Regions from separate parts of the Streptomyces sp. MB09-02B genome, predicted to be linked through region 2. Evidence: riboswitches for the same ligand, from Rfam matches in the RefSeq annotation. Region 2 holds a riboswitch; the other holds the start of a gene.
The links. Region 2 has a riboswitch for S-adenosylmethionine ahead of thrC (threonine synthase). Riboswitches for the same ligand answer to the same signal wherever they lie in the genome.

Region 1 (7,459 bases), on a different contig from region 2:
AGAACAAGAAGGACATCATCGCGTACCTCGACGCGGTCAACAGCGACGACACCGTGGAGCCCGGTGGCCTCAGCCTCGGCGGGCTCGGCCCGGTCAGCGAAGGCCTCTTCGGCTGGGTGTTCGGGCTCGGCGCGCTGATCGCCGTCGCCGTCTGGGTCGCCGCTCGGACCGCAAAGGCCAAGAAGTCATGAGTAGCCAAGAGATTCCAGAAGAGAACCTGCCCACCGAGCAGGACGCGCACGGCGCGGTGACGGTCGCGGACGAGGAGAACCCCTTCGCGGACCCCGGCCTGCCGCCCCACGAGCACCGGGTCCAGGACATCGACGAGCGGGCCGCCAAGCGGTCCGAGCGCACGGTCGCCCTGCTGTTCACCGTGTCGATGCTGGCCACCGTCGCCTTCATCGCCGCGTACCTGGTGATCGACGTCGACAAGTCGATCTACGTCTGGCCGATCGGTCACATCAGCGCGCTGAACTTCGCGCTGGGCATGACGCTGGGCCTGTCGCTGTTCTGCATCGGCGCCGGCGCGGTCCACTGGGCCCGCACGCTGATGTCGGACGTGGAGGTCGCCGACGAGCGGCACCCGATCGAGGCCTCGCCCGAGGTCAAGGCGAAGGTCCTGGCCGACTTCAAGCAGGGTGCCAAGGAGTCCGCGCTCGGCCGCCGCAAGCTGATCCGCACCACGATGTTCGGCGCGCTGGCCCTGTTCCCGCTCTCCGGTGTCTTCCTGCTCGGCGGCCTCGGCCCCGCGCCCGGCACCAAGCTGCGGCACACCACCTGGGCCAAGGGCAAGAAGCTCGTCAACATGAACACCAACGAGCCGCTGCGTCCCTCCGACGTCGCGGTCGGGTCGCTGACCTTCGCCATGCCGGACGGCCTGGACGAGCACGACCACGACTTCCAGAAGAACATCGCCAAGGACGCCCTGATGATCGTTCGGATCCAGCCGAACGACATCAAGGACAAGCGCGAGCTGGAGTGGTCCCACGAGGGCATCGTGGCGTTCTCGAAGATCTGCACCCACGTGGGATGCCCGATCTCCCTGTACGAGCAGCAGACGCACCACGTGCTCTGCCCCTGCCACCAGTCCACCTTCGACCTCGCCGACGGCGGGCGGGTCATCTTCGGCCCCGCGGGTCACGCCCTTCCGCAGCTGAGGATCACCGTCGGTGAAGACGGCTACCTCGAAGCGGTCGGCGACTTCGAAGAGCCCGTCGGTCCTGCCTTCTGGGAGCGCGGATGAGTACTACGCCCACCACCGACGCACGCGACAAGCGTGACAAGGCACCGGCCGGCGAGCGCGTCGCCGACTGGGCCGACGGCCGGCTCGGGATCTACTCCCTGGCCAAGGCCAACATGCGCAAGATCTTCCCCGACCACTGGTCGTTCATGCTGGGCGAGATCTGCCTGTACAGCTTCATCATCATCATCCTCACGGGTGTGTACCTGACGCTGTTCTTCCACCCGTCGATGAACGAGGTGGAGTACCACGGCAGCTACGTCCCGCTGCAGGGCCAGCTGATGTCCGAGGCGTTCAACTCGACCATGCACATCTCCTTCGAGGTGCGCGGTGGTCTGCTGATCCGGCAGATCCACCACTGGGCCGCGTTGGTCTTCCTCGCCGGCATGTTCGTGCACATGATGCGCGTGTTCTTCACGGGCGCGTTCCGCAAGCCGCGTGAGGTCAACTGGCTGTTCGGCTTCCTGCTGTTCGTCCTCGGCATGTTCACCGGCTTCACCGGTTACTCGCTCCCGGACGACCTGCTCTCCGGCACCGGTGTCCGCTTCATGGAGGGCGCGGTCCTGTCCGTGCCGATCGTCGGCACGTACCTGTCGTTCTTCCTCTTCGGCGGGGAGTTCCCGGGCGGCGACTTCGTGGCCCGCTTCTACTCGGTCCACATCCTGCTGCTGCCGGGCATCATGCTCGGCCTGGTGGTGGCGCACCTGATCCTGGTCTTCTACCACAAGCACACGCAGTACGCGGGCCCCGGCAAGACGAACAACAACGTCGTCGGCATGCCGCTGCTCCCCGTGTACATGGCGAAGGCCGGCGGCTTCTTCTTCCTGGTCTTCGGTGTCATCGCGATCATCTCGGCGATCGCCACGATCAACCCGATCTGGACCATGGGCCCCTACCGGCCCGACCAGGTCTCCACCGGCGCGCAGCCCGACTGGTACATGGGCTTCTCCGAGGGTCTGATCCGTGTCATGCCGGGCTGGGAGATCAACTTCTGGGGTCACACGCTCGTCCTGGGTGTGTTCATCCCGCTGGTGATCTTCCCGCTGGTCCTGGTCGCGATCGCCGTCTACCCGTTCATCGAGTCCTGGGTCACCGGCGACAAGCGCGAGCACCACATCCTGGACCGCCCGCGCAACGCCCCGACCCGTACGGCCTTCGGTGTCGCGTGGATCACCTGGTACATGGTCCTGCTGATCGGTGGTGGAAACGACCTCTGGGCGACCCACTTCCACCTGTCGATCAACTCGATCACCTGGTTCGTCCGGATCGCGTTCTTCGTGGCCCCGGTCGTCGCGTTCATCATCACCAAGCGCATCTGCCTCGGCCTGCAGCGCCGGGACAAGGACAAGATCCTGCACGGTCGCGAGACCGGCATCATCAAGCGCCTGCCGCACGGTGAGTTCATCGAGGTCCACGAGCCGCTCAGCCAGGAGCAGCTGCACACGCTCACGGCGCACGAGCAGTACAAGCCGGCCGAGATCGGTCCCGCGGTCGACGAGAACGGTGTCGCCCGCAAGGTCTCGCGCCTGGAGAAGGTCCGCGTCAAGCTGAACAAGGCGTACTACGGCGAGGACAGCCAGATCGTCAAGCCGACCGTCGAGGAGTACAAGGAGATCACGAGCGGCCACGGCCACCACTGATCGCTTCGCTTCGCCACACCACGGTCGAAGGGCCCCCGTCCGATCTTCGGACGGGGGCCCTTCGCCGTGCCCCGACCTGGATAGGGTGGGAGGACATCGTTGATTTCGCGGATCGCGCGGCATCTCGCGCGCTACGACACCCAGGAGCGGCTATGAGCGCTGTGACCCCCGCTGGAGGCGACACCGCGGCGGGCCGTTCCTGGCCCGCCGTGCTGAACGCGCTGCTGTCCGGGCAGGACCAGGACGCCGGTGCCACCTTCTGGGCGATGGACCAGATCATGCGCGGTGAGGCGACGGACGCGCAGATCGCCGGGTTCGTGGTGGCCCTGCGGGCCAAGGGGGAGACCGTCGAGGAGATCACCGGTCTCGTCGAGGCGCTGTACGAGCACGCCAAGGTGATCGAGGTGTCCGGGAGGACCGTCGACATCGTCGGTACGGGCGGGGACGGCGCCAAGACGGTCAACATCTCCACGATGTCGTCGATCGTCGTCGCCGGTACGGGCGCGAAGGTCGTCAAGCACGGCAACCGGGCCGCGTCGTCGGCGTCCGGGGCGTCCGATGTGCTGGAGAAGCTCGGCGTCAATCTGGAGCTGACACCGCAGCGGGTCGCCGAGGTCGCCGAGGAGGCCGGGATCACCTTCTGCTTCGCGGTGAAGTTCCATCCGGCGCTGCGTCATGTGGCCGCGGCACGCGGGCAGTTGGGCATCAGGACCGTCTTCAACGCGCTCGGGCCGCTGGCCAACCCCGCGAAGGTACGGGCCCAGGCGGTCGGCGTCGCGGACCCCCGGATGGCGCCGATCATGGCCGGAGTCTTCGCCGAACGCGGCAACTCCTCACTGGTCTTCCGCGGCGACGACGGGCTGGACGAGCTGACCACCACGGCGACCTCGCGGGTGTGGGTCGTACGGGACGGCAAGGTGACCGAGGAGAGCTTCGACCCGCGTGACGTGGGGTTGGAACTGGTGCCGGTGGAGGCGTTGCGGGGGGCCGACGCGTCCTACAACGCGGATGTCGCACGGCGGTTGCTGGGCGGGGAGACCGGTCCCGTGCGGGACGCGGTGCTGCTCAACTCGGCGGCGGCGCTGGTGGCGTTGGAGCCGACGTCCGCGTCGCTGGCGGAGCAGTTGCGGGGTGGGATGGAGCGCGCGGCAAAGTCGATCGACTCCGGGGCGGCGCGGGGGGTTCTCGAGCGGTGGGTCGCTGCGACGCATCGGTAGTTCGTCGGGTGCGGGTGAGTGGGGGCTGGTCGCGCAGTTCCCCGCACCCCTGAAGATCGCAGGCCCCGTGGCCTCGAAAGGCGACCGGCGGCGGGTCTGAAAAGCACGGGGCGCAGCCCGTGCTTTTCAGGGGCGCGGGGAACTGCGCGAGAAGCCCCACCGGACCCGCACCCGCCGACGAAACACGCACCCCCGAGCTATCAGGCGCTATCCCGCGATCCGGACACGAGTTGCGGCGTGGCGATCACGTCGCGTACGTTCTGCTTCAGGTCATGAGTGACAGCCCATAGCCCCGGCTGGCTGTCCGGCAACCCTCCTTCCGTGGCGGGGTGCCCCGGGTGAAGACCGGGCCGTAGGCAGCGAGGTCTACGGCAAGCGCGGCTTCGAGGGAGTCTTCCGTGAGCAAGCGAATGCGATAGGGCCGCCGAGCCCCGCCTCCGCGCACCCCTTTCTCTGCTTTCTCTTCCTCCGCATGCCTTCTTTCCGCATGCCTCCTCACGGGAGTTCGCGATGTCTGTCTCCACCCTTGCCGCCGACCAGTCCGTTTGCGCCCCGCTGCCCGTTCTGGGCCGGGATGTCACGGTCCCGCTCGTCACCGGCGGCGAGGTCACCTACGCCGCACTCGACTACGCGGCCAGCGCCCCGGCCCTGCAGCGCGTCTGGGACGACGTGGCGGCCTACGCGCCCTACTACGGCAGCGTCCACCGCGGCGCCGGCTACCTCTCCCAGCTGTCGACCGACCTCTTCGAGGACGCCCGCCGGACCGTCGCGGAGTTCCTCGACTGCCGGGCCGACGACCAACTGATCTTCACCCGCTCGACGACGGACTCCCTGAACCTGCTGGCCCAGGCGCTCCCCGCCGACTGCCAGGTCTTCGTCTTCGAGACCGAGCACCACGCCTCGCTGCTGCCCTGGCGGAACGCGCGGGTGACGTACCTGGACGCGCCCCGGACGCCGGAGCAGGCCGTCACCACGCTGGAGACCGCGCTCGCGGGACGCGACCCGCACGGGCCGGCGCTGGTGTGCGTCACCGGCGCCTCCAACGTCACCGGCGAGATCTGGCCGGTGCGTGAACTGGCCGCCGCCGCGCACGCGCACGGCGCGCGGATCGTCCTCGACGCCGCCCAGCTCGCTCCCCACCACCCCCTCTCCGTACAGGAGTTGGACGTGGACTGGGTCGCCTTCTCCGGTCACAAGCTGTACGCGCCCTTCGGTTCGGGCGTCCTCGCCGGCCGCGCCGACTGGCTGCGCGAGGCGGACCCGTACCTGGCGGGCGGCGGTGCCAGCCGCAAGGTGACCCGGCGCACCGACGGCGGCGTGGACGTCGAATGGCACGAGACCGCCGCCCGGCACGAGGCCGGCTCGCCCAACGTCATCGGCGCCTACTCCATCGCCTCCGCCTGCAAGGCCCTCACCGAAGCCGGATTCGACACCCTGGTCGCCCGTGAGCGGCACCTCATCGACACCGTGCGCGCCGGGCTCGCCGAGGTGCCCGAGGTGCGGATCCTCTCGCTCTTCGGGGACGACGCCCCGCGCGTGGGCGTCCTCTCCTTCGTCGTCGAGGGCTGGAACAGTTCCCACTTCGCCGCCGCCCTCTCCGCCGAGTACGGCATCGGCGTACGCGACGGCCTCTTCTGCGCCCACCCCCTCGTCCGCACCCTCCTCGGCAGCGACCCGCAGACCCAGGGCGAGTGCGGCGCCCCCGAGGCCGCACCCGGCGAGCGTTCCCTCAACGCGATCCGGGTGAGCTTCGGCGCGGGCACCCCCGACGAGCACGTGGAGCGGTTCGTGGGCGCGGTGAAGGAACTCGTACGGGACGGCGCGAAGTGGAACTACCGTACGGAGGACGGGCGTTGCGTGCCGGCCGTCTGACGGTCGGCAGCGGGGCGGTCCGCCGTACGGTGGCCGGTCGTCCGGCTGCCCGCCGTCACCCGCGCGCCCAACACGATCATCCGCAGGGCCCGTTCCGTGGCGTCCGCGAGGAGTTCACTCGCGCGGAGCATGGCCTCGGCGAGGGCCATCGGGGCGGGCAGGATGCCGGTGTACGCGTCCACGCCCGGCACCTCGTGCGCGCCCTCGCCGAGGGTGCCCGCCAGGGCGAGGACCGGGCGGCCGTGCAGCTTGGCGCGGCGGGCCACCTCGGCGGGGACCTTGCCGCGCGGAGTCTGGTGGTCGAGGGCGCCCTCGGCGGTGATGACCAGGTCGGCGCGGGCGAGTCGGGCGTCGAGGTCCAGGTGGCCCAGCAGGACCTCGAAGCGGGGGAGCAGCCGTGCCCCCAGGGCGGCCAGTCCGGCCCCGAGGCCGCCTGAGGCGCCGGTGCCGGGGCCGTACCGGAGGTCGATCCCGGCCGACGTGTCGGGCAGGTCGCGAGTGAGGACGCACGCCCAGTTCTCCAGGGCCGTGGACAGCTCCTCGACCTGCTCCGGTGTCGCCCCCTTCTGCGGGCCGAATACCCGGGCCACACCCCGCTCGCCGCACAGCACGTTGAACGGGTTGCAGGCGACCAGCAGCTCCACTTCCTTCAGGCGGGGGTCGAGACCGGCCGGGTCCATCCGGTCGAGTCGGACCAACTCCCTTCCTCCCGGAGGTAGTTCGACACCGTCGGCGTCCAGGAGGCGTGCGCCCAGCGCCTGGAGGGCGCCGGCCCCGCCGTCCGACGTACCGGAGTCGCCGCAGCCGATCAGGATCCGCCGTACGCCGGTGTCGAGCGCGGCGCGGATCAGTTCGCCGACGCCGTACGTGGTCGTCGCGCCGGGGTCGCGCAGGGCGGGCGGGACGAGGGAGAGTCCCGCGACGGCGGCCATCTCCACCACGGCCGTGTCCGTCACGGCCGAGGCGGGGGAGCCGAGGAGGGCGAAGTGGGTGTCCACCGGTGCGCCGACCGGGCCCGTGGCGAACCGGGGGACCAGACGGCCCCCGGTGGAGGCGGCCAGCGCGGCTGCGGTGCCCTCGCCCCCGTCCACGAGGGGGATGAGGTCCAGCTCGGCGTCGGGGACCACCCGGCGGACGCCTTCCGCGATGGCCTCGGCGGCGGCCTCGGCCGACAGGGACTCCTTGAAGCCACTGGGGGCCACGGCGACTCGGTTCAGCATGTTCTCAGGGCTCCTGACGGGGGGTTACGGGACGAGCGGGACGCCCATGAGCGGCCACACCGCCAGGGCGAAGAGCACGATCAGGGCGGCGGTCAGCGGCGCCAGGACGGCGGAGAGGCGCAGCAGGTCGCGGGGGGTGTAGGTGGGCGTGCCGGGGAGGTCGGCGAAGAGCGCGACCGGCTTCGCGGACGCCGGGAGGGTGTGGCAGAAGCCGGCTGCGGCGGTGGAGGCGAGCGCGGCGGCGACCGGGTTGACCCCGGCCCCCACAGC
Region 2 (7,459 bases):
AGCTCGAGCTCCAGACCGAAGGTCTGCGACTCCTCGACGGTGATGACGCCTTCCTTGCCGACCTTGTCCATGGCCTCGGCGATGAGCTCGCCGATCTGGGTGTCGGCGGCGGAGATGGAGGCCGTGGAGGCGATCTGCTCCTTGGTCTCGACCTCCTTGGCCTGGTCGAGCAGCGCACCGGAGACGGCCTCGACGGCCTTCTCGATACCGCGCTTCAGGGCCATCGGGTTGGCGCCGGCGGCTACGTTGCGCAGGCCTTCCTTGACCAGGGCCTGAGCGAGAACGGTCGCGGTGGTCGTACCGTCACCGGCGACGTCGTCCGTCTTCTTGGCGACTTCCTTGACCAGCTCGGCGCCGATCTTCTCGTACGGGTCCTCGAGCTCGATCTCCTTGGCGATGGAGACACCATCGTTGGTGATCGTGGGGGCGCCCCACTTCTTCTCGAGGACGACGTTCCGGCCCTTGGGGCCGAGCGTCACCTTGACGGCGTCCGCGAGCTGGTTCATGCCGCGCTCGAGGCCGCGCCGCGCCTCCTCGTCGAACGCGATGATCTTGGCCATGTGAAGTGGTCCCTCCAGGACTGGGGGTGATTCCTTCGGACCGCGCCCGCGCCCGCGACGGACGGCTCGCCTGCCTCGTGGTTCCTTGCCCCACCCGGCCTGCGGGCCTCACCGACCCGGTCCTCGTTGTCACTCTCACCTTCAGAGTGCTAACGCCAATGATTAGCACTCGGCATGGTCGAGTGCAAGCGGCTCTTGATGATCCGCAGGTGAACGCGCCCTCGCGCGCCCCGTCGGCGGGCCCGCAACCGGCACAGCGGCCGCCCGCCGCCGGGCACGGCCGTGCCGGGCCGGGCACACGAGAGGGCTCGCACCCCGAAACGGGGTGCGAGCCCTCCCATGAAGAACGAAGAACGTCGCTGCGTGAAACCCGGCGCGTTACTTCAGCCGACCGCGAGTCGGACCATGTCCGCCTGCGGTCCCTTCTGACCCTGCGAGATCTCGAACTCGACCCGCTGGCCCTCTTCCAGGGTGCGGTAACCGTCCATCTGGATCGCGCTGTAGTGGACGAATACATCCGCACCACCGTCGACCGCGATGAAGCCGTACCCCTTCTCCGCGTTGAACCACTTGACGGTGCCCTGAGCCATGCCTAACTCCCCTATTACTGGCCCTTGCACAGATCCACACTTCGCGGATCCGGGTCAGACCTCACCCCCCAACGGTTGGGGGTGTGCGCCGGAACGCGTCGACCGCGGCCGAATGTATCTGTCCAACTGCCCTCTGCAACAGGTCAATCGGACGAGAATTCTGGACACGACCGGTCGGGAATGTACGAACAATTCACCCGAATTCAGGGCAAGTCGGGCCCCACAAAAGGAACGAAATACGCAAAAGGCCTGCACACTTTGGCTACTTCATATAGGGCGTGCGGCGCGATCAGATATGCGCCCGGCAAGGAATCACTACGGCGATCGGGCCGGGTTCCCCAACTCTACAGTGCTCAACCATAGAGAATTGCCCCCTCCGCTTCTCTCACGGAGGGGGCAATTCGATGAACTCTCGGTAATCAAAGTTACCGACGGTTACTACCGACCGGTACGGAGGCGGTCAGCCACCGGCGACCGCGGGAATGATCGACACACCCGCACCGTCCGGCGTGGCCGTCTCCAGACCCTGCTCGAACCGGACGTCGTCGTCGTTCACGTACACGTTCACGAACCGCCGCAGCTTGCCCTGGTCGTCCAGCACCCGGGCGGCGATCCCGTTGTGGTTCTTCTCGAGATCGGCGATGACCTCCCCGAGGGTCGCCCCCTCGGCACTCACCTCGGCCTGGCCCCCGGTGTAGGTGCGAAGGATGGTGGGGATGCGGACGTTGACGCTCATGACTTGTGACCTCCGGATGCATGCAGCAGAGCTAGGGGCGCGGGGCTGTGCTCGATATGCGGCTGCCGCCGCGTGGGCGCGACCAGCCCCCACAGACCCGCGGACGAACGACTACCAGGCCTTACACAAGCCCGGCCTCACGGAACGAATCAAGGCTGGGCCGAATGGTCGCGGTGAGCCCCGTCCCGGCCACCGCGTCCAGCGTCTTCAGACCGTCGCCCGTGTTGAGCACGACCGTGGTGAGCGTCGGGTCGAGGAGGCCGTCCTCGATCAGCTTCTTCGTGACGCCGACGGTCACCCCGCCGGCGGTCTCCGCGAAGATGCCCTCCGTCCGCGCCAGCAGCTTGATCGCCTCGACGACCTGCTCGTCCGTCACGTCCTCCACGGCCCCACCGGTCCGCCGCGCGATGTCCAGCACGTACGGCCCGTCCGCCGGGTTGCCGATCGCGAGCGACTTGGCGATGGTGTTCGGCTTCTGCGGGCGCACCACGTCGTGCCCGGCCTTGAAGGCCACCGACACCGGCGAGCACCCCTCGGCCTGGGCACCGAAGATCTTGTACGGCTTGTCCTCGACGAGCCCGAGCTTGATCAGCTCCTGCAGCCCCTTGTCGATCTTCGTGAGCTGCGACCCGGAGGCGATCGGCACGACCAACTGGTCCGGCAGCTGCCAGCCGAGCTGCTCGCAGATCTCGTACGCGAGCGTCTTGGAGCCCTCGGCGTAGTACGGCCGCAGGTTGACGTTCACGAAGCCCCAGCCCTCGCCGGCCGGGTCGCCGATCAGCTCGGAGCAGAAGCGGTTCACGTCGTCGTAGTTGCCCTCGATACCGACGAGCTCGCCGCCGTAGACCGCGGCCATGACGACCTTGCCCTGCTCCAGGTCGTGCGGGATGAACACACAGGACCGGAAGCCGGCGCGGGCGGCGGCGGCGCCGACGGCGCCGGCCAGGTTGCCCGTGGAGGAGCAGGAGAGGGTGGTGAAGCCGAAGGCGCGGGCCGCCTCCAGGGCCTGGGCGACGACCCGGTCCTTGAAGGAGTGCGTCGGGTTGCCGGAGTCGTCCTTGACGAAGAGCTTGCCGGCGTCGACACCGAGCGCGGCGGCCAGGTTGTCGGCCTTGACGAGCTGGGTCCAGCCGGGGTTGATGTTCGGCTTGGTGGCCACGTCCGCCGGGACGGGCAGCAGGGGCGCGTACCGCCAGATGTTCGCGGGACCGGACTCGATCCGCTTGCGCAGCTCGTCCGTGTCGTAGGCGGAGTAGTCGTACGCGATCTCCAGGGGACCGAAACACTCCTCACAGGCGAAGACCGGCCCGAGCGGAACGCGGTGGCCGCACTCACGACAGCTCAGTGCGGCGGCGGGGCCGAGGTCTACTGTGGAGGTGGAGCCGAGAGAGTCAGTGGTGCTTGCAACAGTCTGCGCAGCCATGGAGGCGAGGCCCTTTCTCCTCATCTTCCTCACGACGCACTTCGCCGTGAGACGGATTTGGCACCTTCCCTAGCCGGGAGCCTCGCGATGCGATCGACAGTGATCACTACGAGACCGGCTGGAGGGTTGCCGGGGCTTCATCGGGCCGTATCCCTCTGCCCCTCTGGATGAGCGGTATTTGGTTGTATACGCCGACGAACAGCGACATGCGATGGTCACCAGCGTTGTCCAAGACTGTAACCGAAGGCCAGGACAGTTGAGAAAGCCGTCCGAACCGCGAGATGAACGCAGAGGAGCCGCGCACTGTGCTGAAGGAAGTCGAGCGCTGGCTGAACACCCGCTCATGGTCCATGGCCGACCGGCCGCTCCACCGGATCATGGCCGCGAAACGGGCCACGGGACAGACGGTCAGCGTCGTCCTGCCCGCGCTGAACGAGGAGGAGACGGTCGGCGACATCGTCGCGATCATCCGCCACGACCTCATGCGGCAGGTGCCGCTCGTGGACGAGATCGTGGTCGTCGACTCCGGCTCCACCGACCGGACGTCGCAGGTCGCGTCGGCGGCCGGGGCGACGGTCGTCCACCGCGACGCGATCCTGCCCCGCATCCCGGCCGCGCCCGGCAAGGGCGAGGTGCTGTGGCGGTCGCTGATGGTGACGTCCGGCGACATCGTCTGCTTCGTCGACGCGGACCTCAGGGAGTTCTCGTCGGACTTCGTCTCCGGGATCGTCGGCCCGCTGCTCACCGACCCCGGTGTCGACCTCGTCAAGGCGATGTACGACCGCCCCCTGGGCTCGGCCGCCGGGCAGGGCGGCCGAGTGACGGAACTCATGGCCCGGCCGCTGCTCAACATGCACTGGCCGCAGCTGGCCGGCTTCGTCCAGCCGCTCGGCGGCGAGTACGCGGCGCGGCGCTCGCTGCTTGAGCGGCTGCCGTTCCCGGTGGGCTACGGCGTGGAGCTGGGCATGCTGGTCGACGCGCTGCACCTGGTCGGCCTCGACGCGCTGGCCCAGGTCGACGTGGGCGTCCGCAAACACCGCCACCAGGACGGGGCGGCGCTGGGCCGCATGTCGGCGGCGATCTACCGGACGGCTCAGCTGCGGTTGGCCCGGGGGCACCTGATCCGGCCGGTGTTGACGCAGTTCGAGCGGGGGCGGGAGGGGTTTGAGCCGCGCACGTACTCGGTGGACCTGGAGGAACGGCCGCCGATGGTGCAGATCGAGGAGTACGTGGAGCGAAAGGCCGCGTGAGGGGGTGGGGGGTGCGGTTGTTCGGGCGGGTGCCGGCCCGTGGGGCTTCTCGCGCGGTTCCCCGCGCCCCTTCCAGGGGCGCGGGGAACCGCGCGAGCAACCACGAACCACCCGCAGCCGCCGACGCATCCGCACCCCCCACCCCATCAGGCGCCCGGTACACGGCCGCACCCCACGTTTGACCGGCGGAGCCCTTGGCTAGGTTGTGCCGTATGGCATCGACGCACAGCGCGCGGATCCTCGTCGCCTCCAACCGCGGCCCCGTCTCGTACACCGAGGACGAATCCGGCGCCCTCACAACGAAGCGCGGCGGCGGCGGCCTCGTCTCGGGGCTCTCCGCGATCGACCCGGAGGCGGGCGCCGTCTGGGTGTGCTCCGCCCTCGGCGACGGCGACCGCGAGGCCGTACGCCGCGGGGTCGGCGAGCCCGGCGTCCGCATGATCGACATCCCCGCCGACGTGCACCACGACGCGTACAACGGCGTCGCCAACTCCACCCTGTGGTTCGTGCACCACATGCTCTACCAGACCCCGCTGGAGCCGTCCTTCGACGCGGAGTTCCGGCGCCAGTGGGCGTCGTACGAGACGTACAACCGCGCCTTCGCCGAGGCGCTCGCCCAGGAGGCGGCGGACGGCGCGTCCGTGCTCGTCCAGGACTACCACCTGACCCTGGTCCCCCGGATGCTCCGCGAACTCCGCCCCGACCTGCGGATCGGGCACTTCTCCCACACCCCGTGGGCACCCGTCGAGTACTTCCGGCTGCTGCCCGACGACATCGCCGCGCAGGTGCTCGACGGCATCCTCGGCGCCGACCGGGCCGCGTTCCTCACCCGGCGGTGGGCGGACGCGTTCACCGAGTGCGCCCGCGCGGTCCTCGGTCCCGAGGCCGCGTCCGGCACCCGGATCGGTGTGCACGGTCTGGGCGCCGACGCGGACTTCCTGCGGGCCCGCGCCCACGAGGCGGACGTCGACGACCGCATGGTTTCGCTGCGGGAGCAGATCGGTACGGCGCCCGACGGCACGCCGCGCCGCGCGATCGTCCGCGTCGACCGCACGGAGCTCTCCAAGAACATCGTGCGCGGCCTGCACGCCTTCCGGCAGCTCCTCGACGACCGGCCCACCTGGCGCGAGCGCGTCGTGCACATCGCCCTCGCCTACCCGTCGCGGCAGGACCTCGCGGTGTACCGGGACTACATGACCGAGGTCCAGCGGGTCGCGGACGACATCAACGAGCGGTACGGGACGCCGGACTGGACCCCGGTCGTCCTCCACCTGAAGGACGACTTCGCCCGCTCCCTCGCGGCGTACCGGCTCGCCGACGTGGCCTTGGTGAACCCCATCCGCGACGGCATGAACCTCGTCGCCAAGGAGGTGCCGGTCGTCTCCGACGAGGGGTGCGCGCTCGTGCTGTCGCGGGAGGCCGGGGCGTACGAGGAACTGGGCGACGACTCGTTCGTGGTGAACCCGTACGACGTGGTGGGTACGGCGGCCGCCCTGCACGAGGCGTTGTCCCTGCCGGCGGCCGAGCGGGCGGAACGGACGAAGCGGCTCGCCGGGGCGGCGACGGCGTTGCCGCCGACGCGGTGGTTCCTGGATCAGTTGGGGGCGTTGGAGGGCGCCTGAGCCCCCGTAGGGCAGGGGCTGCCGACTGCTCCCCCTCCCCTACAGCTGCTCGGCAATGGCCGCCAGGAGGCGTACGACCCCTGCCGGGCCGTCGACCACCAGGTCCGCCCTCTCCGACAGTTCCGTGACCTCCGTGCTGCCGCTGCACACCAGCAGGCCCGGTGTGCCCTCGGTGCGGAGTTTCTCGACGGCGGCGAAGGCGGGGAGGTCGCCGAGGTCGTCGCCGGCGTAGAGCACGGACTCGGCGGCGGTCTCCTTGAGGTGGTCGTGGAGGGCGACGCCCTTGTCCATGCCCGGGGGACGGAGTTCGAGGACCAGGCGGCCGGGTTCGACGATGAGGCCGTGGCGGCCGGCGAGGTCGGCCAGCGGGGCGCGCAGGGCATCGAAGGCGGCCTGCGGGTCGGTGGCACGGCGCGTGTGGACGGCGACCGCGCGGCCCTTCTCCTCGATCCAGGTGCCCTGCCACGCGCCGACGCTGTCCAACAGGCCGGGCAGCTCCGCGCGGACCGCGGCGACACCGGGGTGCGGGGCGGGGGCGCTGACGGTGCCGGTGACGGCGTCCCAGCGTTCGGCGCCGTAGTGGCCGAGGACGACGAGGTGTTCCAGGCCGGGGACGCCGGCGAACCCGCCGTGGCGGACGGCGACACCGGCCGGGCGGCCGGTCACCACGGCGACGGAGGAGACCTTGGGGGCGAGTGCGGCCAGCGCGGCCACGGCGTCGGGGTGGGCGCGGGCCTGTTCGGGGTCGGGGACGATGGGGGCGAGGGTGCCGTCGAAGTCGAGGGCGATCACCGTACGGCCGGGTCGGTCGAGGATCGCTGCCAGTGCGTCCCGCCCGGCGGGGGTCACGGGTGTCGGCAAGGTGGCCCCGGAGTGCGCTGGATCCGTGTTCTCTGCGTCCTTGTGGCTGCCCATGCCGTCGACCCTATCCGTCATCTCTCCTCGCGGCGGGCCTCTCTGACCCTTCGCAGCCGGTTGACGGTGACCGGGTCGTGGGCGAGGGCGCGGGGGTCGTCGAGCAGGGCGTTGAGCAGCTGGTAGTACCGCACGGGTGCGATCCCGAGCCGCTCCCTTATGGCCCGCTCCTTGGCCCCCGGCCCCTCCCACCCCTGCCGCTCCACGGCGAGGATGGCCTGTTCACGGGGTTCGAGCGCGTCCATGCGACGACGGTAACGGAAGGGTGTGACAGGGCGCCCAGTAGCTCGGGGGTGGACCACGCTCCTGCGGGCCTGACAAGCACGGGGCGCAGCCCCTGCTTGTCAGGGGCGCGGGGAACCG

Region 1: another riboswitch for S-adenosylmethionine. It lies ahead of P1P70_RS09945 (aminotransferase class V-fold PLP-dependent enzyme); the one in region 2 lies ahead of thrC (threonine synthase).

Annotation. Positions count from the first base shown of each region.
Region 1 is NZ_JARGEE010000047.1:14,884-22,342, forward strand. It holds gene P1P70_RS09925 (c-type cytochrome) at 1-191, shown strand, start outside; gene P1P70_RS09930 (ubiquinol-cytochrome c reductase iron-sulfur subunit) at 188-1,243, shown strand; gene P1P70_RS09935 (cytochrome bc complex cytochrome b subunit) at 1,240-2,880, shown strand; gene trpD (anthranilate phosphoribosyltransferase) at 3,033-4,097, shown strand; SAM riboswitch class IV at 4,366-4,481, shown strand; gene P1P70_RS09945 (aminotransferase class V-fold PLP-dependent enzyme) at 4,608-5,969, shown strand; gene P1P70_RS09950 (glycerate kinase) at 5,930-7,189, opposite strand; gene P1P70_RS09955 (SLC13 family permease) at 7,214-7,459, opposite strand, start outside.
Region 2 is NZ_JARGEE010000069.1:12,321-19,779, reverse strand. It holds gene groL (chaperonin GroEL) at 1-560, opposite strand, end outside; gene P1P70_RS12985 (cold-shock protein) at 944-1,150, opposite strand; gene P1P70_RS12980 (ubiquitin-like small modifier protein 1) at 1,611-1,886, opposite strand; gene thrC (threonine synthase) at 2,008-3,309, opposite strand; SAM riboswitch class I at 3,327-3,483, opposite strand; gene P1P70_RS12970 (glucosyl-3-phosphoglycerate synthase) at 3,615-4,559, shown strand; gene P1P70_RS12965 (trehalose-6-phosphate synthase) at 4,772-6,181, shown strand; gene otsB (trehalose-phosphatase) at 6,221-7,096, opposite strand; gene P1P70_RS12955 (DUF3263 domain-containing protein) at 7,114-7,341, opposite strand.